Regions from separate parts of the Streptomyces sp. NPDC015127 genome, predicted to be linked through region 2. Evidence: riboswitches for the same ligand, from Rfam matches in the RefSeq annotation. Region 2 holds a riboswitch; each other region holds the start of a gene.
What was found. A riboswitch is a leader RNA that binds a small molecule or an ion and turns the genes downstream of it on or off. The one in region 2 is predicted to bind thiamine pyrophosphate.

Region 1 (7,869 bases), on a different contig from region 2:
CTCGCTCTCCAGGACTTCCTGGAGAAGGAGGGCATCGACTCCCGCGTGCAGACCGCCATCACGATGGGACAGGTGGCGGAGCCGTACATCCCGCTGCGCGCCGTACGGCACCTGGAGAAGGGCCGCGTCGTCATCTTCGGCGCCGGTATGGGCATGCCCTACTTCTCCACCGACACCACCGCCGCCCAGCGGGCCCTGGAGATCGACGCCGAAGCACTGCTGATGGGCAAGAACGGTGTCGACGGCGTCTACGACTCCGACCCCAAGTCCAACCCGGACGCGGTGAAGTTCGACGCGCTGGAGTACGGCGAAGTGCTGTCCCGCAACCTCAAGGTCGCCGATGCCACCGCCATCACCCTCTGCCGCGACAACGCCCTTCCGATCCTTGTCTTCGAACTCCTCGCCGAGGGCAATATCGCTCGGGCCGTCAAGGGTGAGAAGATCGGCACGCTCGTGAGCGACCGGGACACCCGGGCCTGACCCGAGGGCCTCGGGGGACGCCCTCGGGGGATGGACAAAGCCCTGCCGGTCGGACACCGTGCAGGGAACACGCGACGCAGGTTCCGCCGGCCCAGTCCGATGCCGGGCCCAACTCAAGACACGCAGGAGCAAGTGGTGATCGAAGAGACCCTCCTCGAGGCCGAGGAGAAGATGGAGAAGGCCGTCCTGGTCGCCAAGGATGACTTCGCCGCGATCCGCACCGGACGTGCGCACCCGGCGATGTTCAACAAGATCGTGGCGGACTACTACGGTGCCCTGACCCCGATCAACCAGCTGGCGTCGTTCTCGGTCCCGGAGCCGCGGATGGCCGTTGTGACGCCGTTCGACAAGACCGCTCTGCGCAACATCGAGCAGGCGATCCGCGACTCGGACCTCGGTGTCAACCCGAGCAACGACGGCAACATCATCCGCGTGGTCTTCCCGGAGCTCACGCAGGACCGCCGCAAGGAGTTCATCAAGGTCGCCAAGTCGAAGGCCGAGGACTCCAAGATCTCGATCCGCTCCGTGCGCCGCAAGGCGAAGGAGACCATCGACAAGTTCATCAAGGACGGCGAGGTCGGCGAGGACGAGGGCCGGCGTGCGGAGAAGGAGCTCGACGACACCACCGCGAAGTACGTCGCGCAGGTGGACGAGCTGCTCAAGCACAAGGAAGCCGAGCTGCTCGAGGTCTGATGAACGACTCTTCCTGGGGGGCCTCGCACGGCGCCGGATACGCCGGTGCATGGCCACCGCCCGACCAGGGGCCCCTCCCGGCGGGTCCTGCCTACGATGGGCACGACGCACGGTATACATCAGAGACGCAGCCCATGCCCATCGTGCCGGACTTTCCCGACGCAGGTAGAGACGCCGAATCCCCTGAGGGGCCCGGCGGCCGGGCAGGCCGCGAGGACCGTGGCCGGGGGGCCGCACCGCTCGGTGGCCCCCTGTTCCGCGACGAGAACACGCAGGAGCCCATGCACAGCCCGCCGCCGGCCGCGCCTCAGCAGCCGCAGCCGCCGCAGAAGAAGCGGGCCGGCCGCGACCTGCGGGCGGCCATAGGGGTCGGCGTGGGTCTCGGCGCGGTGATCGTCGCGTCGCTCTTCATCGTCAAGGCCGTGTTCGTCGGCGTGATCGCGGTCGCCGTCGTCGTCGGCCTGTGGGAGCTGACCGCACGCCTCCAGGAGCGCAAGCAGATCAAGGCGCCGCTGGTACCGCTCGCGGTCGGCGGCGCTGCCATGGTCGCGGCCGGTTACGTACGCGGGGCCGAAGGCGCCTGGGTGGCCATGGCGCTGACGGCGCTCGCGATTCTCGTGTGGCGCATGACCGAGCCGCCCGAGGGCTACCTCAGGGATGTCACGGCCGGTGTCTTCGCGGCCTTCTACGTGCCGTTCCTCGCCACGTTCGTCGCGCTGATGCTCAGCGCGGACGACGGGCCGGAACGGGTGATCACCTTCCTGGTGCTCACGGTCGTCAGCGACACGGGGGCGTACGCGGTCGGCTGGCGCTTCGGGAAGCACAAGCTGGCGCCGCGCATCAGCCCCGGCAAGACCCGTGAGGGGCTGCTGGGTGCGGTCACTTTCGCGATGGGCGCGGGCGCGCTGTGCATGCAGTTCCTCGTCGAGGACGGCACCTGGTGGCAGGGGCTGCTGCTCGGCCTCGCGGTCGCGGCCAGCGCGACGCTGGGCGACCTCGGGGAGTCGATGATCAAGCGGGATCTCGGCATCAAGGACATGGGCACCCTGCTCCCGGGGCACGGCGGCATCATGGACCGTCTGGATTCGCTGCTGCCGACCGCACCGGTGGTGTGGCTGCTGCTGGTGGTGTTCGTCGGCTCCGGCTGACCTGCGGGTTTCCGCGTGAGGGCTCGTTGTCGTCCCCCATGGCCCCCTCGGTGCATGGGGGTACCCCCTGGGCGGCGAGCCCTCCGTCGTATCTCTGCGACACTGGTAGCACCATGCCCAAGCCCGGAGAACTCACTTTCGTCGCGCCCCGCGGAGCCAAGAAGCCCCCGCGGCATCTCGCCGACCTCTCGCCCGCCGAGCGCAAGGACGCCGTCGCCGCGATCGGCGAGAAGCCGTTCCGCGCCAAGCAGCTGTCCCAGCACTACTTCGCGCGGTACGCGCACGACCCCGCGCAGTGGACCGACATCCCCGCGTCCGCGCGGGAGAGGCTCGCCACGGAGCTGCTGCCCGACCTGATGTCGGTCGTGCGGCACATCTCCTGCGACAGCGACACCACCCGCAAGACCCTGTGGCGCCTCCACGACGGCACGCTCGTCGAGTCCGTCCTGATGCGCTACCCGGACCGGGTCACGATGTGCATCTCCTCCCAGGCGGGCTGCGGGATGAACTGCCCGTTCTGCGCCACCGGACAGGCCGGCCTCGACCGCAATCTGTCCACCGCCGAGATCGTGCACCAGATCGTCGACGGCATGCGCGCGCTGCGGGACGGCGAGGTGCCCGGAGGCCCCGCCCGCCTGTCGAACATCGTGTTCATGGGCATGGGGGAGCCGCTCGCCAACTACAAGCGGGTCGTCGGCGCCATCCGCCGGCTGACCGACCCCGAGCCGGACGGCCTCGGTCTCTCGCAGCGCGGCATCACCGTCTCCACGGTCGGTCTGGTCCCCGCGATGCTGCGTTTCGCCGACGAGGGCTTCAAGTGCCGTCTCGCCGTCTCCCTGCACGCGCCGGACGACGAGCTGCGCGACACGCTGGTGCCGGTCAACACCCGCTGGAAGGTCCGCGAGGTCCTCGACGCCGCCTGGGAGTACGCGGAGAAGTCCGGCCGCCGGATCTCCATCGAGTACGCGCTGATCCGCGACATCAACGACCAGGCGTGGCGCGGCGATCTGCTCGGCCGTCTCCTCAAGGGCAAGCGGGTCCATGTGAACCTGATCCCGCTGAACCCGACGCCCGGGTCCAAGTGGACGGCGTCGCGGCCGGAGGACGAGAAGGCCTTCGTGGAGGCCATCGCCGCCCATGGAGTGCCGGTCACCGTCCGGGACACCCGTGGCCAGGAGATCGACGGGGCGTGCGGGCAGCTGGCGGCACAGGAGCGGTGACGGAGAGGTCGCCGGGCTTGGCTGGTACTGTGCCTGTGCATTCGCACAAATGAACAACGAAACATTCCGACAGGGGAGCGCAGCAGAGCGCTGAGAGTGCGGCACGGCCGCAGACCCTCGGACCTGATCCGGGTCATACCGGCGTAGGGAGTCAGCACCATCATGAACAGCCAGCTTCGGCGTGCCACCGGCACCGCGCTCGCCGCCGCCCTCGGCGTCACCGCCCTCGCGGCCTGCGGCGGCGAGTCCAAGGACTCCGGCTCCGGCACCGGCGGCGGGTCCAAGACCGTCACGCTCGTCAGCCACGACTCCTTCGCGGCGTCCGACGCCGTCCTGAAGGAGTTCACCCGGCAGACCGGGTACACCGTCAAGGTCCTCAAGAGCGGTGACGCCGGTGCCGCGCTCAACAAGGAGATCCTCACCAAGGGCTCCCCGCAGGGCGACGTCTTCTTCGGCGTCGACAACACCCTGCTCTCGCGCGCCCTCGACAACGACCTGTTCACGCCGTACGAGGCCAAGGGGCTCGACCAGGTCGCGGACGAGGTGCGGCTGGACGCGGACAAGCACCGCGTCACGCCCGTCGACACCGGCGACATCTGCGTGAACTACGACAAGAAGTTCTTCGCCGACAAGAAGCTCGCGCCTCCGAAGACCTTCGCCGACCTCGCGAAGCCCGCGTACAAGAACCTGCTCGTCGTCGAGAACCCGGCGACGTCCTCGCCCGGCCTCGGCTTCCTGCTCGGCAGCGTCGGCGCGTTCGGCGAGTCCGGCTGGCAGGACTACTGGAAGAAGCTCAAGGCCAACGGCGTCAAGGCCGTCGACGGCTGGGAGCAGGCGTACAACGAGGAGTTCTCCGGCTCGGCGGGCGGCAAGAAGGCGGGGGCCGACCGTCCGCTCGTCGTCTCGTACGCCTCCAGCCCGCCGGTCGAGGTCCTCTACGCCGACCCCCAGCCCGCCGAGGCGCCGACCGGTGTCGCAACCGGCACCTGCTTCCGCCAGATCGAGTTCGCCGGACTCCTCAAGGGCGCGAAGAACGAGGCGGGCGGCAAGGCGCTGCTGGACTTCCTGATCACCAAGAAGTTCCAGGAGGACATGCCGCTGAACATGTTCGTCAACCCCGTGGTCGAGGGCGCGAAGGTGCCCGAGCTGTTCACCGAGCACGGTGTGGTCGTCGACAATCCCGAGACCGTCGCTCCCGGCACGATCGCCGAGAACCGTGAGCAGTGGGTCCGGTCGTGGTCCTCGCTCGTCCTGAAGTAGGGCAGTCCCTGCGGGGGAACGCGGCGCGGCTCGCCCTGATGGCCGGCCCCGTCGCGTTCTTCGCCGTCTTCTTCGCCTACCCGGTCGCCGCCATCGTCGGCCGGGGCCTGCGCGTCGAGGGCACCTGGCAGTTCGGACGGTTCGGCGAGGTCCTCGGACGCCCGGACATCCTGCACGTCCTGTGGTTCACCACGTGGCAGGCGCTCGCCTCCACCGCGCTCACCCTGCTCCTCGCCCTGCCCGGCGCCTACGTGTTCGCCCGGCTCGAATTCCCCGGCAAGCGCCTCCTGCGCGCCGTTGTCACGGTGCCGTTCGTGCTGCCGACAGTCGTCGTCGGGACGGCGTTCCTCGCCCTGCTCGGCCGTGGCGGGCTGCTCGACGACCTGTGGGGCGTACGCCTGGACACCACGGTCTGGGCGATCCTGCTCGCGCACGTCTTCTTCAACTACGCCGTGGTCGTCCGCACCGTCGGCGGCCTGTGGTCGCAGCTCGACCCGCGCCAGGAGGAGGCGGCCCGCGTGCTCGGCGCCGGGCGGCTCACGGCCTGGCGACGGGTGACGCTTCCCGCGCTCGCGCCCTCCGTCGCCGCAGCGGCGCTGATGGTCTTCCTGTTCACCTTCAGCTCGTTCGGTGTCGTGCAGATCCTCGGCGGACCGACGTTTTCCACCCTCGAGGTGGAGATCTACCGGCAGACGGCCGAGATGCTCGACCTGCCGACCGCGGCCGTGCTCACGATGCTGCAGTTCGCGGCCGTCGGTGTCGTCCTCGCCGTGCACGCCCGGACCGTACGCCGCCGGGAGAGCGCGCTGCGGCTCGTCGACCCGGCCCGCACCGCGCGCCGCCCGCGCGGAGCCGCTCAGTGGGCGGTGCTCTGCGGGGTCCTCGTCACCGCCGCCGTGCTCCTGATCGCGCCGCTCGGCGTGCTGGTCGAGCGGTCCTTCGACACCCCCGTGGGCTACGGACTCGACTACTACCGAGCGCTCACCGTCCTCGACGATAGCGGCGGCGCCTTCCTCGTCCCGCCGATCGACGCCGTGGCCAACTCCCTGGAGTACGCGCTCGTCGCCACCGCCGTCTCGGTGCTGGTCGGCGGGCTCGCGGCGGCCGCCCTCACCCGCAGGGCCGGCCGGCTCGTCCGCGGATTCGACGCGCTGCTGATGCTGCCCCTCGGGGTCTCCGCCGTGACCGTCGGCTTCGGTTTCCTGATCACAGTCGACGAGCCGCCGCTCGACCTGCGCGGCTCGTGGATGCTGGTGCCACTCGCCCAGGCCCTGGTCGGCGTGCCCTTCGTCGTGCGGACGATGGTGCCCGTCCTGCGCGCCGTGGACGTCCGGCTGCGCGAGGCGGCGGCCGTGCTCGGCGCGTCGCCGCTGCGCGCCTGGCGCGAGGTCGACCTGCCGCTGGTGAGCCGGGCGCTGCTGGTGGCGGCGGGGTTCGCGTTCGCCGTCTCGCTCGGCGAGTTCGGGGCGACCGTCTTCATCGCCCGGCCCGACCAGCCGACGCTGCCCGTCGCGGTCGCCCGGCTGCTGGGCAGGCCCGGCGAGCTCAACTACGGGCAGGCGATGGCGCTCGGCACCATCCTGATGGTGGTGTGCGCCACCGCGCTGCTCCTCCTCGAACGCATCCGCCCCCGTACCACCTCCGAGGAGTTCTGATGGCCCTGCTGGAACTGGAGGGCGTCACCGTACGGTTCGGGTCGCGGACCGCCCTCGACGCGATGGACCTGGAGGTCGCCGAGCACGAGATCGTGTGCGTGCTGGGGCCGAGCGGCAGCGGGAAGTCCACGCTGCTCAGGGTGGTCGCCGGACTCCAGCGCGCCGACGCGGGCCGGGTCCTGCTCGCGGGCGCCGACCAGGCCGGGGTGCCGGTCCACCGCCGGGGCGTGGGCCTGATGTTCCAGGACCATCAGCTCTTCCCGCAGCGCGACGTGGCGGGCAACGTCGCGTTCGGGCTGCGCATGCGTCCGCGCGACCGCGGCGACGCCCTCGGCGCACGCCGCGATGAACAGGCCCGCCGCGTGGACGAGTTGCTTGAGCTCGTCGGGCTGCCGGGCGCGCAGCGGCGACCCGTGGCCGCGCTGTCGGGCGGTGAGCAGCAGCGGGTGGCGCTGGCCAGGGCGCTGGCGCCGGAGCCCACGCTGCTGATGCTCGACGAGCCGCTCGGCCAGCTGGACCGCGGGCTGCGGGAGCGGCTCGTCGTCGAACTGCGCGGCCTGTTCGGCCGGTTGGGCACCACGGTCCTCGCCGTCACCCACGACCAGGGGGAGGCCTTCGCGCTCGCCGATCGGGTCGTGGTCATGCGGGACGGGCACATCGCCCAGGCGGGTACGCCGCTGGAGGTGTGGCAGCGCCCGGCTTCGGAGTTCGTCGCCCGCTTCCTCGGCTTCGACAACGTCGTGCCCGCCACGGTCAGCGGCGCGGTCGCCGGCACCGTCTGGGGCAAGGTCCCCGTCCCGGACGGCTCGCCGCAGGGCGAACGCACCCTGCTCGTGCGGCCGTCCGGCGTCCACGTCGTGGAGCCGGGCCAGGGCCTGGCCGCCACGGTCGTCTCGCGCACCTTCCGCGGCAGCCATGTCGCCTTGCGCCTGCGGCCCGCCGAAGGGCCCCTGCTGGAAGCCGAGTGCTCGCTGCGGGACGCGCCCGAGGAAGGGGCGGGGGTCGGTGTCGTCTTCGCCGCGGACGACGTGGTGGTCCTGGAGTCCGGCGCCTGACCCGCGTGCTCCGGTGGCCTGCTCGGACGTCTCCGCGTCCCGTGTCGGCCTGCCCGGACGCCGGCGCCTGATCCGCCTGTCCCGCCGGCCTTCCTAGACGCCCGCCCCCAGGCGCAGCAGCGCCTGCGGCGCCTCCTCGACCGAGTCCACCAGGGCGATCCGCGACTCCATGGACCGGCCCCGGGCGAGCGACCGCAGGAGCGGCCAGGTGGGCAGGTGGTCGGTCCAGTGGGTGCGGTCGACCAGCACCATGGGGGTGGGCTCGCCGCGCGACCCGTAGTAGTTGGGGGTCGTGTTGTCGAAGATCTCCTGCACCGTTCCGGCCGCGCCCGGCAGGAAGACCACACCCGCGTCGCAA
Region 2 (7,869 bases):
ACCTCCTCGGCGAGGTCGGCACCGAGGACGCCGAGGACGGCGAGCGGCCCGTCGTCGAGGGCCCGCATGTGTACGCGGACAACCTGGCCATCGCCATGGACGGAGGAGTGACCATGGCCGGAAAGCTTCTTGTCCAGCAACTCCCCCTGCGGGCCTGAGCCGCCCGGCCGCGGGCGATTTACGGAAACCCCCTGTCACGCCCTGCCGTAACCGCTCTACCATCGGCTTATCCGTAGCAGGCTCTCCTCCGTTTCCGCCCAACTGCCCGGCACGCACGGGCGATCCGGCCCTACGGAGCATCGGGGGATGCACATGAACAGCGCTCCGCACCTGCTGAACGAGGACCGCGCCGAATACGAGCGCGTCCTCGACGACGCACTGCGCGACGCCCGCGAACGTCCGGATCCGGCCGCCGTGGGAGCGCGCCTGAACACCGAACAGCTGCGCACCCTGGCCCTGGACGCGACGGCGCTGATCACCACCTCGGCCGCCGCCGAGTACGAGCACTATGTGAAGGTCCGCGCGGAGATGCGCGCGCCCGCCGCCGCTTCCGTGCGCGGCTCCGTCCTCGCGGCGCCGGTCGGCGAGGCGGCCGAGGCCGGAGCCGGATTCGCGGCCGTCGTCGCCGTCCTGGCCCCGCTTCTCGCGGGCACGGCAGCCGCGATCTTCCTGATCGTCGGCTACGTCCTGAAGATGGTGAGCCCCACCCCGTCCTTCGCCGACACGCTGGTCTTCACCGGCTGGGTCTTCGGGGCGCTCATGGCCGCCGCCATCCTGGTCGCGGCCGTCGCGCTGCTGCTGACCGCCCTGCGCAACGGCGCCAGCCACGTCGCGGACGGGCGGCCGGACGACGAGCTGCCGGACGAGGTCCGGATCGCCAAGGAGGCCTGGTGCGAGGCCCTGCTGGAGCGGGGCATCGTGCCCTTCCTGCGCGCCGCCCTGGCCGATCCCGCCGCCACGGCGTCACCCGGTGACCCTCCGCCCCGCGCGAGCCGCATCCCGAAGGTCGGCTACAGCGGACCGGACTTCTCCAGTCCGGCCGAGGGACGCGTCACCGGCCGGCGTCCGACCTTCACCAGCCCGGATTTCTCCAGCCCCGACTTCGGCGGTCCGGAGCACCAGCCGGACTGACCGGCATCCCGCCGGCAGCGGTCACAGCCGCCGTACGACCTGGGCCTCCGCCCGCTCCACCGACGTCCGCCCGTGCTCGTGCACAAGGGCCAGGTGGAACAGGGCCGGCGCCAGCGGAGCCCATCGGTGCACCCGGTCCGGGCGCAGCAGGTACCGGGCGACATCGGCCGGCCGGAAGGGCACGTGGTCGAACGACTGGTGCTCCCATCTGTCCGCGACACCCCTGCTCATGCGGGCCCGCAGATCGTCACGGGTCAGCGTCGTCAGCCGGGCGGAGAAGTGCGCGCTCCAGTGGCGCCGGTCCGCGTCGAGGACGAAGGCCAGCAGCACGAGGGTGTACTCGTGCGGCTCCAGCGCCAGCTCCTCGCGCATGCCCCGGCGCGCCACCGCGAACAGGTCCGGCGCGTTCCTGCCGGAGGAGTCGATGTGCCGGGACAGCCCCTCGTTCACCGAGGAGTTCCACACACCGGGTGCCATGCGCACGCGGTCGCTGCGCCGGCTGACGACCAGCATGTCGTCGGCGGTCACCACGGCGACGTTGGCCGCGAAGCTGCACTGCAGGAAGGCCGGCGCCGCCAGCGGGTCGTCGGGATCGAGGTATCGCGTGCGCGGGGTGGTGCCGTCGGCCAGCCGGCGGTCCAGCTGCTGGGCGGCGAGGAAGGTGTAGTAGTCGGTCGGCCGGAGCCTGAGGTGGACCAGCGGATGTTCTTCCAGAGCCGTACGCGACACGTCGAGCGACTCCACGGCGTAGCGCGGCCCGTTCCACACCGGAGCCCCGTTCTCCGCTTCGCGCCGCGCGCTCTCCCCCTCGATCTCCGCCCGCCAGCCGGCCATGTCCTCGGGGAGGACGACCTCCTCGTCGAGCACCTGGATGTGCACGGCCTCGGCGGCGATGGCCGACTCGCCGTCACCCTCGACGATCAGGGCGGACGTGTGCAGGGGTCCCAGGGAGAACGTCGTCCACGACGCCGGCGCGGGCTCCTCGCCGCGCGTCCGCAGGCTGCGCACGGCACTCGAGTAGCGCCGGCGTATCCGGTACCACCCGTCCTGGAGGGGTTGCTGGAACAGGGTCGCGAACACGATGCCCAGCACCGCGCCGACGATCCCGTTGGCCACGTCTATTCCGCCCATGCACCGGAGCGTAGACGGAAACGATCAAGCCCTTCAGGCGCTTGCCGCTTCCGTTGCCGGCCGGCGGCGGGCGCCCTCCCGCGGACGGGCGGGAAGGCGCCCGGTCATGACGGCGGATCAGTCCGCGATCGGCAGATAGACCCGGTTGCCCGCCGCGGCGAACTCCTTGGACTTCTCCGCCATGCCCGCCGCGATCTCCTCCTGGTTGCCGCCGTGCTGACGGCGGATGTCCTGGGAGATCTTCATCGAGCAGAACTTCGGACCGCACATCGAGCAGAAGTGCGCGGTCTTCGCCGGCTCGGCGGGAAGCGTCTCGTCGTGGAACTCGCGTGCCGTGTCCGGGTCGAGGGCCAGGTTGAACTGGTCCTCCCAGCGGAACTCGAAGCGGGCGTCGGACAGCGCGTCGTCCCACTCCTGGGCGCCGGGGTGCCCCTTGGCCAGGTCCGCCGCGTGCGCCGCGATCTTGTAGGTGATCACACCGGTCTTCACGTCGTCCCGGTTCGGCAGGCCCAGGTGCTCCTTGGGCGTCACGTAGCAGAGCATCGCGGTGCCCCACCAGGCGATCATCGCCGCACCGATGCCCGACGTGATGTGGTCGTACGCCGGCGCGATGTCGGTGGTCAGCGGGCCGAGCGTGTAGAACGGCGCCTCCTCGCAGATCTCCTGCTGGAGGTCGATGTTCTCCTTGATCTTGTGCATCGGGACGTGGCCCGGGCCCTCGATCATGGTCTGCACGTTGTGGCGCTTGGCGATCGTGTTCAGTTCACCGAGCGTCCTGAGCTCCGCGAACTGTGCCTCGTCGTTGGCGTCCGCGATCGAGCCGGGGCGCAGGCCGTCGCCGAGCGAGTACGTGACGTCGTACGCCGCGAGGATCTCGCACAGCTCCTCGAAGTTCTCGTAGAGGAAGCTCTCCTTGTGGTGCGCCAGGCACCACGCCGCCATGATCGAGCCGCCGCGCGAGACGATGCCGGTCTTGCGGTTGGCGGTGAGCGGCACGTACGGCAGGCGGACACCCGCGTGGACCGTCATGTAGTCGACGCCCTGCTCGGCCTGCTCGATGACCGTGTCCTTGTAGATCTCCCAGGTCAGCTCCTCGGCCTTGCCGTCGACCTTCTCCAGCGCCTGGTAGAGCGGCACGGTGCCGATCGGCACGGGGGAGTTGCGCAGGACCCACTCGCGCGTGGTGTGGATGTTGCGGCCCGTGGACAGGTCCATGACCGTGTCGGCGCCCCAGCGGGTCGCCCAGGTCATCTTCTCGACCTCCTCCTCGATGGAGGAGGTGACCGCGGAGTTGCCGATGTTGGCGTTGACCTTCACCAGGAACCGCTTGCCGATGATCATCGGCTCGATCTCCGGGTGGTTGACGTTCGCCGGCAGGACGGCGCGGCCCGCCGCGATCTCCTCCCGCACCACCTCGGGCGAGACGTTCTCGCGGAGGGCGACGTACTCCATCTCCGGCGTGATCTCGCCCCGGCGGGCGTACGCGAGCTGCGTCACCGCCTGGCCGTCGCGGCCCCGCCGCGGCTGGCGCGGCCGGCCGGGGAAGACGGCGTCGAGGTTGCGCAGCCCCCCGCGCGGGGACGTGTGCTTGATCCCGTCGTCCTCGGGGCGCACGGGCCGGCCCGCGTACTCCTCGGTGTCGCCGCGCCCGACGATCCAGTTCTCCCGCAGCGGCGGCAGACCCCGGCGGACGTCCGTCTCGATGTTCGGATCGGTGTACGGACCGGACGTGTCGTAGAGCGTCACGTCCTTGCCGTTGGTGAGGTGCACCTTGCGGACCGGCACACGGAGGTCGGGGCGCGAGCCCTCGAGGTATCCCTTGTGCCATCCGATGGACTTCCCGGCCTCGTCGTTCTGGTTCGAGGCAGGCGTGCGTGCGTCCGATACGGTCATGAGACCTACTCCCTACGCCGGCATTACCCGGTAACAGGTTCGGCGGTCGGCGCAGCTGTCCCGTACGGATGTACGAAGGTCAGCGCCCTCTCAGCCCGGTGCTCCGAGCTCCCGCGTGTGCAAAGGTGCCACCACGCTAGCGTCATGTCTGGCGCGCTGAACAGAGGGCCCCTCTCGTTCTTGCGATGATCTGTCTGTGACCTCATCGCCGCAGCACCCCGAACAGCACGGCCACGATCACGGCCATGTGCACAGTCACGGGCCCGCAGCGCCCGTCTCCCAGCACCTTCGCAAGGTCATCGCCGCGGTGCTGATCCCCTTCGCGACGGCTGTTCTCGTCGGCCTCGCCGTGCTGTGGCCGGGCGGGGCGCCCGGCCATGAGCGCACAGGGGTCGGCTTCGACCGCCAGACGGAGCAGGGCAAGGTGGTGAGCGTCGAGAGAGTCGACTGCAAGGACGTCAACGCAGGCCAGGTCCCGCCGACCGGCGACACCTCGACGCCCGAGGGCCGCGAGGCGGTCAACGCGCAACGGGGCGACTGCGGAAAGGCCACCGTCGAGGTCACCACCGGCAAGGACAAGGGCCGGAGGTTCGTCGAGATCGTCCAGCCCGACGCGCCGCGGCAGCTGAAGGAGGGCCAGGGCGTGGTGGTGGCGTACGCGCCGGACGCGCCCAGGGATCTTCAGTACTCGGTGACCGATGTGGACCGCGGCTTCCCGATGGCCCTGCTCGCCGGCATCTTCGCCCTGGTGGTCGTCCTGGTCGGGCGGATGCGGGGCGTGATGGCGCTGATCGCGCTCGCCGTCTCCTTCGCCGTGCTGACCCTGTTCATCCTGCCCGCGATCCTCCAGGGTTCGAATCCGCTGATCGTCGCGGTGGTCGGGGCGAGCGCGATCATGCTCATCGCGCTCTACTCGTGCCACGGCATCACCGCGCGGACCTCCGTGGCCGTCCTCGGCACGCTGATCTCGCTGCTGCTCATCGGTCTGCTCGGCTCGCTGTTCATCGGCTGGGCCAGCCTCAGCGGCAACACCGACGACAACACCGGTCTGATCAAGGGGCTCTACCCGGACATCGACATGAGCGGCCTGCTGCTCGCCGGGGTCATCATCGGCTCGCTCGGCGTGCTCGACGACGTCACGGTGACCCAGACGTCGGCGGTCTGGGAACTGCACCAGGCCGACCCGGACATGGGCCCGCGGGCCCTCTACCGCTCCGCCATCCGGATCGGCCGCGACCACATCGCCTCGGTCGTCAACACGCTCGTCCTCGCCTACGCGGGCGCGGCCCTGCCCTTGCTGCTGCTCTTCTCGATCGCCCAGTCCAGCGTGGGCACCGTGGCCAACAGCGAGTTGGTGGCGGAGGAGATCGTACGGACCCTGGTGGGATCCATCGGCCTCGTCGCGTCCGTGCCGGTGACCACCGCGCTCGCCGCCCTGGTCGTCTCCGCGGACCGCCCGGGCCGCGCCGGCGCCGGGGCGGCCGCGCCGGCGCGTGGCGGCAGGGGACGGCGCCGCAAGAAGTAGCCGACTGGCCGGCGTCAGCCGGCGTTCTCCTCGGCCAGGATGCGCCCGAGCGCCTCCTCCAGGCTGACCTCGAAGTCACCGAGCGCCAGCTCCTGACCGAGCGGCACTAGCTTGTCCGTACGGTCGAGGAACGCGACGAGCGGCGGGGCTCCGACACGGAACAGCGCGGAGTCGCTCCCGACGCGCAAGCGGATGTGGACGTCCGACAGCACCTCGGGGCGGGTCGGCGCGATGTGCACGTCGCCGTCGCCACTGGGTGCGTTGATCCCGTCGAGCAGCAACTCCCTGCCGAAGGCCCACGTCACGGGCGCGTCACCGGGCAGGTGGAAGGTCATCCGCACCGCGTACGGATCGGAAGTCTCGTAGCGCAGCTCCACCGGGATCCGGAAGGAGAGCTCGTCGGAGACGAGAAAACTCATCAGAACCTCGGCCTGGACCGACTCGCGCATCACGTACCTCGCAGGAGATGAAGCAATGAATGAACCGTGCTGATGAAAAGAAGAAATCGGCCAGGATCGATCTCTGCCGACTCTCCTGGCCTGTGGACGCCATCGTGCTGGAAGCGGCAGCAGATCACAAGGAGTGATATTTCAGATACTGATAGAGAAGGCGAGTGACGCCAGCAGGCTCCCGATTCCGGCCTGCAACTGTTCAACTGCCGGTCGCAGCCTGGCCTCTTGTTGCAGAGGGAGGGAAATGGCCATCGTCGCAGCTACGTCACCCGCTGTGATCGGAATGGCCGCGCAGACCGTGCCCAGCGCGTACTCCTGGCGTTCGACGACCGGTTCCCTGCGCCCGACGGCCTCGAGCCGCTCCATCAGCGCGGCCCGGTCCCGCACCGAGTAGCGGGTCACCGGCTGCACGGGATGGCGGTCGAGGTGGTCGCGGCGGGCATCGTCGTCGAGCTGGCTGAGCAGGCACTGGCCGATGGCGTGGGCGTGCCCCGTCTCGCGGAAGTCGGCCCATTCGTGGACGGCCGGGGCGTACGGCGAGTCCGCGACCGCGACGAGCTCGATCTCGCCCTCGCGGTAGACGGCGAAGTAGACGGCGACGCCGATCGCGTCCCGCCAGTGCGTCAGGGAGTCCTCGAGTGTGCTGCGACGATTCTGCACACGTTCGCTCCCGGCCAGACGGCCGACCGCGTCCCCGAGCGTGAACACGCCTTTGTCCCGGCGGAGATAGTCCTCGTGCGTCAGGGTGCGGAGCAGGTGATAGGCGGTCGGCAGCGGAATGCCCGCCTCACGCGCCAGCTGCTTGGCGGGGGCTCCGCCCTCGTGCGCGCCCGCCGCCTCCAGCAGCCTCAACGCACGCTGCACCGAGCCGATCAGGGTAGGGACAGCGGCGTTCGTAGCCCCGGCCAAAGGTCACCCCCAGGCGTGGTGACGGGCAGAGCGCCCGCCCGCGGGGGCCGCCCCCGCGCGGCCGCCGCAACCCCGGGCCCTGAACAGCCGGCCTGAACAGTCGATCAGCCCCGAGCCGACGCGGTGCGCCGGTTCGTACACGCGTGTGCAGAGATGTCCGAGGGGCGGCAGAGAGCTGCCACTCTAATGGCAGCACCGGACAGGAGGCGGGCTTTGCCCGGCCCGTTCCCCCGGCCGGGCTAACGGGCTTCCGCTCACCGGTCCTCGCGCGACGAACCGGAGGACGCCATGAACTTCCGTACGAGGAAGATCAGTCCACCGACCAGGGCGACGAAGAGCAGCACCTTGAAGAGCACGGAGATCACGAAACCGATGATGCTCGTGATCAGACCGCCGAACACGGCCAGGGCGATGACAGGCACCGCGACCCACTTCACCCACCAGGGCATTCCCGCGAATATCTCCCGCACGGCCATCGTCCCTACCTCGTTTCTCCGAATGCGTGCCTTCGATGCTAGGCGGCCGGATGCCGTGTCCGGGGGCCTGCGATCCCTTGAAGTCCCCTGAGTGAACCCCTAGGGCCTGTCTTTCGGATCAGGCCGGATCAGGGAGCGAGGTCTGGTGCGTGCAGATGCAAGGCGGAGGAGGGAGCCACTGCGGTGGGGGCACCTCCCGTGCCCGAAGGGCTACGGGGGACATTGGCGACCGACGACAACGCAGCAGATGCGCGTGCCAGGGCTCGCGAGCCCGGCAAGATCCGAAAGACAGGCCCTAGGGACCGTGCGGGTCCGGTCAGCTCTCGGGGGGAGAGAAGACCACCATGACCCG
Region 3 (7,869 bases), on a different contig from region 2:
GCGAGTGACGCAGCGAGATCACCGACTGCTCGACGGTGGCCTCGGTGTGCGAGCCGAAATTGATCAGATAGGGGGCGTGCACCCAGGCGGAGAGCCCGTCCGTGTCGCACTCCGCACGGAACTTCTCGTCCTGCGCGGGGTTTCCGACGGGCGTGGCCCAGCCCCGCGGGTTGGCGACGAAGACCTGCACGGCCTCCGCCTCCAGCTCCCGCGCGTAGGCCAGTCCGGTCGTGGCCAGGCCGCCGGCCACGGGGACATGGCCGCCGACAGGGTTGCGCATCCGCACTACAGTCCCTTGATCTTGATGGTGATCGTGCTGCCCTCCGGGGCCTCGTCGCCGCCCGCCACCGACTGGCTCTCGACCGTCTCGCCGAGGAACGGGAAGCTCTTCTCCACGTCCACCACGAAGCCCGCCGCCTCCAGGTCCGCGGTGGCGTCGTCGACGCTGTCGCCCACCACGTCCGGGACCGCGATCATCCGCGGGCCCTTGGACACCGTGAGCGTGACCGTGTCGCCGGCGGCGAGTCGCGAGCCCTCGGCGGCGGACTGGCGTGCGACCGCCCCCGCCTCGTGCGGCGAGTTGATCCGCTTCCCGGCCACCTTCACCTTCAGGCCGGCCGCTTCGAGCTCGGCGGTGGCGTCCTCCACGGCGTCCCCGGTGACGTCGGGGACGTCGATCGGGGCGCCCTTGCTGACCACGAGCGACACCGCGCTGTCCGGGCTGCGGCTGCTGCCCGGCTCCGGATCGGTGCTGATCACCGAGCCCTGGGGGACGGTCTCGTCGAACCGCCTGGTCACCACGCCCGGCGCCAGGCCCACCTTGCGCAGCTCGCGCTCCGCCTCGGCGAGCGGCCTGCCGACGATCTCCGGCACCTTCACGATCTTCGGGCCGCGCGAGACGATCAGCGTCACCGACCCGTTGTCACGGATGCGGTCGCCCGACGCGGGATCACTGTTGATCACCGAGCCACGGGGGACCGTCTCGCTGAAGTCGTGACGGACCTTGCCGGCCTCGAGACCGGCCCGGTCGAGCTGCCGGCGCGCGTCCTGCTCCGTCTTGCCGATCAGGGCCGGGACACGGGTGAACTGGCCGGAGTTGATGTACCAGACACCCGTGCCGATGCCGAGGACCGCGACGATCGCGACCACCAGGGCGAGCACGCCCCGGCCGGCGAGCGGGCCCCGGGCGGGGCCGCGCCCGCGCCGCTCCGGCGGCGCCGGCGGCGCCGGCGGCGGCACGGTCAGCCGGGCGGTGTGGTGGACCTCGGGCTCCTCGCGCGGCAGCACGCGGGGGATCACGTCCGTACGGTCGTCGTCCGGCGCGGAGTCCATGGGACTGCCCTCGCCGCGGGCCTGCGGCGGCATCGCGTCCAGCTGCTCGTCACCGAGCGCGGCGCGTGCCTCACGGGCCTGCGCCAGGAGCGCCACCGCGTCGTTCGGCCGGATGTCGGGATTGCGGGCCGTCGCGCTCGCCACGAGCTCGTCGAGCTCGATCGCGAGGCCGGGCACGACGGCGGAGGGAGCGGGGACGTCCTCGTTCAGGTGCTGGTAGAGCACCTGTGCGGGGGTGTCACCGGAATGCGGCTTGCCGCCGGTGAGCATCTCGTACAGCAGGACACCGCACGCGTAGACATCGGCGCGCGTGTCGGCGGTGCCGTACTCGATCTGCTCGGGTGCGAGATACGACACGGTGCCCAGCACGGTGCCCGAGGTGTTGGTGACCGAGCCGACCGCCCGGACCAGGCCGAAGTCGGCGACCTTGACCCGGCCGTCGTCCCCTATCAGCACGTTCTCGGGCTTCATGTCCCGGTGCACGAAGCCGGCCCGGTGCGCGGCGCCGAGCGCGGCGAGCACGGGCTCCAGGATGTCGAGCGCGGCCCGCGGCCGGAGCGCCCCGCGCTCGCGCAGGACGTCGCGCAGGGTGCACCCGGCGACGTACTCCATCGCCAGGTAGACGTACGCGCCCTCGGCGCCCTGGTCGAAGACCCCGACGACGTTGGGGTGCGCCAGCCGGGCCACGGACTTGGCCTCGCGGATGAACCGCTCCACGAACGTCGCGTCGGCGGCGAGCTCTGGGTGCATCACCTTGAGGGCGAGGACCCGGTCGAGCCGGGTGTCGACGGCCCGGTAGACCGTGGCCATGCCGCCGACGGCGATACGCGCGTCGACGCGATAGCGGCCGTCGAGCACCTGGCCGACGAGGGGGTCTTTGAGGGTCGTGTCCACTCGGCGATTCTACGAGCCCGGGCGGTGGGTCCTGCCCGGGCGGGGGCGGGCTTGCAGCGGACCTGTGACGGTTGCGCGTGGCGCCTGTGGCGGGCTGGATTTCGCGCAGTGAAATCCAGCCCCGCTGGGGGCACCTCCCACGGCCGCCAGGGCCGTAGGGGAGGGCGGGGTGGGGAAACGGCCCCGCGCAGCGGCCCCCCACCCGCCGCGCGCCCACCCCCCGCTCCCTCAGAACGCCGGGCGCTCCGGGTCCAGGGACGCCCGGCCCTCCGTCGGCGACGACGCCTGCGCGAAGTGGCGGCGCGGAATGCGGCCCGCCCGGTACGCCAGCCGCCCCGCCTCCACCGCGTGCCGCATCGCCTCCGCCATCAGCACCGGCTCCTGCGCCCGCGTCACCGCCGACGCCAGCATCACCGCCGCGCACCCCAGCTCCATCGCCAGCGCGGCGTCCGACGCCGTACCCGCGCCCGCGTCCAGGATCACCGGCACGCCCGCCTGCTCGACGATCAGCTGGAAGTTGTGCGGGTTGCGGATGCCGAGCCCGGACCCGATCGGCGAGCCCAGCGGCATGATCGCCGCACAGCCCACGTCCTCGAGCTTCCGCGCCAGCACCGGATCGTCGTTGGTGTAGGGCAGGACCGTGAAGCCGTCGTCGACCAGCGCCTCGGCCGCCTCCAGCAGTTCCACGCCGTCCGGAAGGAGCGTGCGCTCGTCCGCGACGACCTCCAGCTTGATCCAGTCCGTGCCCAGTGCCTCCCGCGCGAGCCGCGCCGTGAGGACGGCCTCGCCCGCGGTGAAACAGCCGGCCGTGTTCGGCAGGACCCGGATGCCCAGCTTGGTCAGGACGGACAGGACGGACCCCTGCACCGTCGGGTCGAGACGGCGCATCGCGACCGTCGTGAGTTCCGTGCCGCTCGCGATCAGCGAGCGTTCCAGTACGTCGAGGCTGGGCGCCCCGCCCGTACCCATGATCAGCCGCGAGGTGAACGTGGTGCCGCCGATGGTGAGACGGTCGTCGGCCATGGTGCTCAGCCTCCCTGCACGGCGGTGAGGATCTCGATGCGGTCGCCGTCGCCGAGCCGGGTGCCCGCCCACTGGCTGCGCGGCACGACGGTCTCGTTGACGGCGGCGGCCACACCCGAGGGGGCCGTCGTGAGCGCCGCCACCACGGCGTCCAGGGTGGTGCTGTCGGCGAGCTCGCGCGCCTCGCCGTTGACGCAGACGTTCATGCGGGCTGCTCCTGTCGTACGCGTGCGCCCGCGGGGGCGAATCTGCGGGGGCTGAACGGGCGGGCGGCGTCGGGCAGTTCGCCGCTGGTGAGCGCCTCCGCCAGCACGTCGCCGGTCACTGGCGTCAGCAGCACGCCGTTGCGGTAGTGGCCGGTCGCGAGCAACAGCCCCGGCAGCTCGGTGAATCCCAGCATCGGTGCGTTGTCGGGGGAGCCGGGCCGCAGTCCGGCGCGCGTCTCGGTCAGCGGCAGTTCGGTGATGCCGGGCACCAGCTCGTGCGCGTCGCGCAGCAGTTCGTAGACGCCGCCCGCGGTGACGGTCGTGTCCCAGCCCAACTCCTCGGTGGTCGCGCCGACCACCAGCTCGCCGTTCTCGCGCGGCACGAGGTAGACATGGCTGCCGCGCACCACCGCACGCACCGTGCGGGACAGGAACGGCGCGTAGGGGCCCGGCACCGTCAGCCGCAGGACCTGGCCCTTCACGGGGCGTACGGGAGGCAGGACGTCGTCCGGCACCCCGCCGAGCCGGCCGCTCAGGCTGCCGCCGGCCAGCACCACCTGGCCGGCGGCGAGCTCGGTGCCGTCGTCCAGGACGGCGCCCGCGGCGCGGTCGTGCACGACCGTCAGCCGCTCCGCCCAGGCGCGGCGGAAGTCCACCCCGGCCCGCTCGCAGGCGACGACGAGCGCCGCGGCCAGCCGCCGCGGATCGATCTGGTGGTCCCCGTCGACGCGCAGACCGCCGCGGACCCCCGGTGCGAGCATGGGCTCCAGGCGACGGCACTCGCGACCGGTCAGCCACTCCGACTCCAGGCCCGAACGGCGTTGCAGGGCATGCAGCTCCCGCAGGTGCGCGCGGTCGTCGGAGTCGAGGGCGACGGCGAGGGTGCCGCACGCGCGGTAGCCCACGGACCGCCCGGTCGCCTCCTCCAGTTCGGCGGCGAACGCCGGGTAGCGGCGGGCCGATTCGAGGTTCAGGCCGAGCAGTGTCTGCTCGCCGTAGTGGAGTTCGGTGACGGCGGCGAGCATGCCGGCCGCGACCCGCGCGGCCCCGCCGCCGGGCTCCGGATCGGCGACGGTCACGCGCAGCCCGCGCTGCGCCGCGCGCCAGGCCGTGACCAGGCCGATGATCCCGCCCCCCACGACAAGGACGTCGGGTGCGTCTGGTGTACGAGACATGGGCGTCCAGCCCCTCCCTTCGCCGGCATGACCCGGATCAGGTTCGTACGGTCGGAGGCCGCCCAGCCTCCCTCTCAGCCCGGTGCGTCCGGGCTCCCGCGAGTGCCTTACGGTGGCCACCCTAACCCCACGCCCAGGCGCGCAGTAAGGGAGCCGCCGTCCCCCGGCGCGGGTGCGCAGGAGGTGGACGCACGTGGCGGCATCGCTCGACGGACTGGTGCTCGCGCCGGTGGCCGACCAGGCCCCGGGCCAGGTCGGTACCAGTACCCGGTTCCTGTACCACGAGGAGCAGGGGCGGATCTGGGCCGAGTACGAGGGCGGTGACGTGGTCCGCGGTCACCTGGTGGGCACGCGCGAGGGCGACCGGCTGGACTTCCGTTATGTCCAGCTGAAGACCGACGGCGGGACGTCCAGCGGCCACTGCCGGTCCACCGTCGTCGAACTCCCCGACGGCCGCGTGCGACTGGAGGAGACCTGGGAGTGGGAGTCGCAGGAGGGCAGCGGGACCAGCGTCGTCGAGCAACTGCTCCCTGATGGTGCGTCAGAAGCTTAAGGTGGCCCGGTGAGCGAGCACACGCAGGAGCAGGCCGGGGACCGGCGACGGGTCGTCGTGGTCGGCGCGGGCATGGCCGGGGTGCAGACCGCGGTCGCCCTGCGCGAACTGGGCTTCACCGGACCGGTGACCCTCATCGGCGCCGAACCGCACCAGCCCTACGACCGGCCGCCGCTCTCCAAGGCGATCCTCCTCGGCACGGCCGAGGGCTCCGCTTTCGACATCGACTTCGACGCACTCGACGTCGACCTGAGGCTCGGCGTCGAGGTGACCGGCGTACGCCCCGAGGCGCACGAGGTGGACACCGAGGCCGGGCCCGTCCCGTACGACGCCCTCGTCCTCGCCATCGGAGCCGAGCCCGTCACCCTGCCGGGAGCCGCGGGCGTCCCCGGCGTCCACCTGCTGCGCACGCTCGACGACGCGGACCGGCTGCGGCCCGTGCTCGCGCGGCAGCACGACATCGTGGTCGTCGGGGCGGGCTGGATCGGCGCGGAGTTCGCCACCGCCGCGCGCGAGGCCGGCTGCGCGGTGACCGTCGTCGAGGCCGCAGACCGCCCGCTGGCCGGGTCCCTGCCCGCCGAGGTCGCGGCGCCCATGGCCCACTGGTACGCCGAGGCCGGGGCCGAGCTGCTCACCGGCGAGCGGGTCGCCGCCGTCGAGGCGGGCACGGTGGTGCTGGCCGGATCGGGGCGCAGGATCGCCGCGGGCGCGGTCGTCGTCGGCATCGGCGCCCGGCCCGCGACCGCCGCCCTCGCGGGCAGCGGCATCGAGCTCGGCCCGGACGGCGCCGTCGTCGCCGACCGCCACCTGCGCACCTCCGCGCCCGATGTCTACGCCGTCGGGGACTGCGCCTCCTACCCCTCGGCCCGCTACGGCACCCGGCTGCTCGTCCACCACTGGGACAACGCGCTGCAGGGGCCGCGCACGGTCGCGGCCAACATCGTCGGGGCCGGACCGGAGCCGCAGGTGTACGACCCGGTGCCGTACTTCTGGTCCGAGCAGTTCGGCCGCTTCGTGCAGTACGCGGGCCACCACCCGGCGGGCGACACGCTGCTGTGGCGCGGCGATCCGGCCACCGACGCAGCGTGGTCGGTGCTGTGGCTGCGGGAGGGCGTGCTGGTCGCCCTGCTCGCCGTCGACAGGCCGCGCGACCTGGCGCAGGGCCGCAGGCTCGTGGCGGCCGGCGCACGGCTGGACCCGGGCCGTGCCGCCGACCCGTCCGTCCCCCTGAAGGCGGCGGCCGCGTAGGCGTCGGCTACCGACTGTCAGTCCCAGATGGCAGGCTTGTTCCTGTGACCGAGATTGACGCAAAAATCGATGCTCTCGTCCCCGCCTGGCTTCACCTGCCGGACATCGCGGAAATGCTCGATGTCGAGGTGACGCGCGTGCGGCAGCTGGTCAAGGAGGGCCAGCTGATCGCCGTCCGTCGTGGTGAGAACAGGACACTGCAGGTGCCTGCCGCTTTCATCGACGGCGACAAGGTGGTCAAGGGTCTCTCCGGGACCCTGACGCTCCTGCGGGACGACGGCTTCACCGACGAAGAGATGCTGGAGTGGCTGTTCACTCCGGACCCGACCCTGCCAGGCACCCCGGCGCAGGCACTGAGCGAGAATCGCGGCACGGAGGTGAAGCGCCGGGCGCAGGCGCTCGCCGTCTGACGCCCGTCCCGACGTCCCGGCCCTGACCGGGACGTCCTCTGTCCCGAACCACCGGAGGCGCGTGGTGCGGGCGGGAGCCGTACGGCCCCTGCCCGCACCCGCGCGCCGCTCATCATCCAGCCTGCGGGGGGGAAGCACCATGTCCACGGCTCGCGAACTGCTCGGCGACGCCCGCCTCTATCTGTGCACCGACGCCCGGAAGCGCCAGGGCGACCTGGCCGAGTTCCTGGACGCCGTGCTCGCCGGCGGCGTCGACATCGTCCAGCTGCGCGACAAGGGCATGGAGGCCGGCGAGGAGCTGGAGCACCTCCAGGTCTTCGCCGACGCCTGCCGGCGCCACGGCAAGCTCCTCGCGGTCAACGACCGGGCGGATGTGGCCCACGCCATCGGCTCGGACGTGCTGCACCTGGGCCAGGGCGACCTGCCCGTCCCCGCGGCGCGGGCGATCATCGGCGACCGGGTGCTCATCGGTCGCTCGACGCACGCGGAGGCCGAGGTGGACGCGGCCGCCGCCGAGACCGGCGTCGACTACTTCTGCACCGGCCCCTGCTGGCCCACTCCCACCAAGCCGGGCCGCTTCGCCCCGGGCCTCGGCCTCGTGCGGTATGCGGCCGCGCTCGGCAGCGACCGGCCCTGGTTCGCGATCGGCGGCATCGACGCGTCCAACCTGGACGAGGTGCTGGACGCGGGGGCCCGCAGGGCCGTCGTCGTACGGGCGATCACCGAGGCCGGTGATCCGGGTGCGGCGGCCGCCGATCTGGCGAAGCGGATCAGGGAGCGCGGCGCCTGACCGGCCGGGACGCGCGGGCGCCGAGAGCCGCCGACACGGCCCCAGGTGTCTCACGAGTGTCCAAGGTGTGGACATGAGACGGGCAAAAGGCGACAAAATCCCCTGATCTGGTTGGGTGACCCGCCCGGCCTGGCTAACCTGCCCGTATGGCCCTCGGCACTGCTTCCACCAGGACGGATCGCGCGCGTACGGTGCGCGACATGCTCGCTACAGGCGAGACGACGTACTCCTTCGAGTT

Region 1: it holds a riboswitch for thiamine pyrophosphate, as region 2 does, so the genes downstream of both, ACF08N_RS30395 (thiamine ABC transporter substrate binding subunit) here and thiC (phosphomethylpyrimidine synthase ThiC) in region 2, are expected to answer to the same signal.
Region 3: it holds a riboswitch for thiamine pyrophosphate, as region 2 does, so the genes downstream of both, thiO (glycine oxidase ThiO) here and thiC (phosphomethylpyrimidine synthase ThiC) in region 2, are expected to answer to the same signal.

The regions. Positions count from the first base shown of each region.
Region 1 covers NZ_JBIBVE010000018.1:37,408-45,276, reverse strand. The annotation lists gene pyrH (UMP kinase) at 1-480, shown strand, start outside; gene frr (ribosome recycling factor) at 616-1,173, shown strand; gene ACF08N_RS30405 (phosphatidate cytidylyltransferase) at 1,173-2,321, shown strand; gene rlmN (23S rRNA (adenine(2503)-C(2))-methyltransferase RlmN) at 2,435-3,541, shown strand; TPP riboswitch at 3,603-3,708, shown strand; gene ACF08N_RS30395 (thiamine ABC transporter substrate binding subunit) at 3,704-4,801, shown strand; gene ACF08N_RS30390 (ABC transporter permease) at 4,840-6,456, shown strand; gene ACF08N_RS30385 (ABC transporter ATP-binding protein) at 6,456-7,511, shown strand; gene ACF08N_RS30380 (LOG family protein) at 7,605-7,869, opposite strand, start outside.
Region 2 covers NZ_JBIBVE010000005.1:266,573-274,441, reverse strand. The annotation lists gene ACF08N_RS12475 (metallophosphoesterase) at 1-158, shown strand, start outside; gene ACF08N_RS12470 (hypothetical protein) at 307-1,131, shown strand; gene ACF08N_RS12465 (hypothetical protein) at 1,153-2,262, opposite strand; gene thiC (phosphomethylpyrimidine synthase ThiC) at 2,380-4,155, opposite strand; TPP riboswitch at 4,148-4,280, opposite strand; gene ACF08N_RS12455 (YibE/F family protein) at 4,352-5,680, shown strand; gene ACF08N_RS12450 (SsgA family sporulation/cell division regulator) at 5,695-6,129, opposite strand; gene ACF08N_RS12445 (IclR family transcriptional regulator) at 6,271-7,041, opposite strand; gene ACF08N_RS12440 (DUF5326 family protein) at 7,296-7,517, opposite strand; gene ACF08N_RS12435 (cupin domain-containing protein) at 7,834-7,869, opposite strand, start outside.
Region 3 covers NZ_JBIBVE010000006.1:41,768-49,636, reverse strand. The annotation lists gene ACF08N_RS13460 (deoxyribonuclease IV) at 1-280, opposite strand, end outside; gene pknB (Stk1 family PASTA domain-containing Ser/Thr kinase) at 286-2,226, opposite strand; gene ACF08N_RS13450 (thiazole synthase) at 2,455-3,249, opposite strand; gene thiS (sulfur carrier protein ThiS) at 3,255-3,455, opposite strand; gene thiO (glycine oxidase ThiO) at 3,452-4,630, opposite strand; TPP riboswitch at 4,628-4,740, opposite strand; gene ACF08N_RS13435 (hypothetical protein) at 4,824-5,183, shown strand; gene ACF08N_RS13430 (NAD(P)/FAD-dependent oxidoreductase) at 5,256-6,431, shown strand; gene ACF08N_RS13425 (Rv2175c family DNA-binding protein) at 6,476-6,841, shown strand; gene thiE (thiamine phosphate synthase) at 6,981-7,631, shown strand; gene metF (methylenetetrahydrofolate reductase [NAD(P)H]) at 7,778-7,869, shown strand, end outside.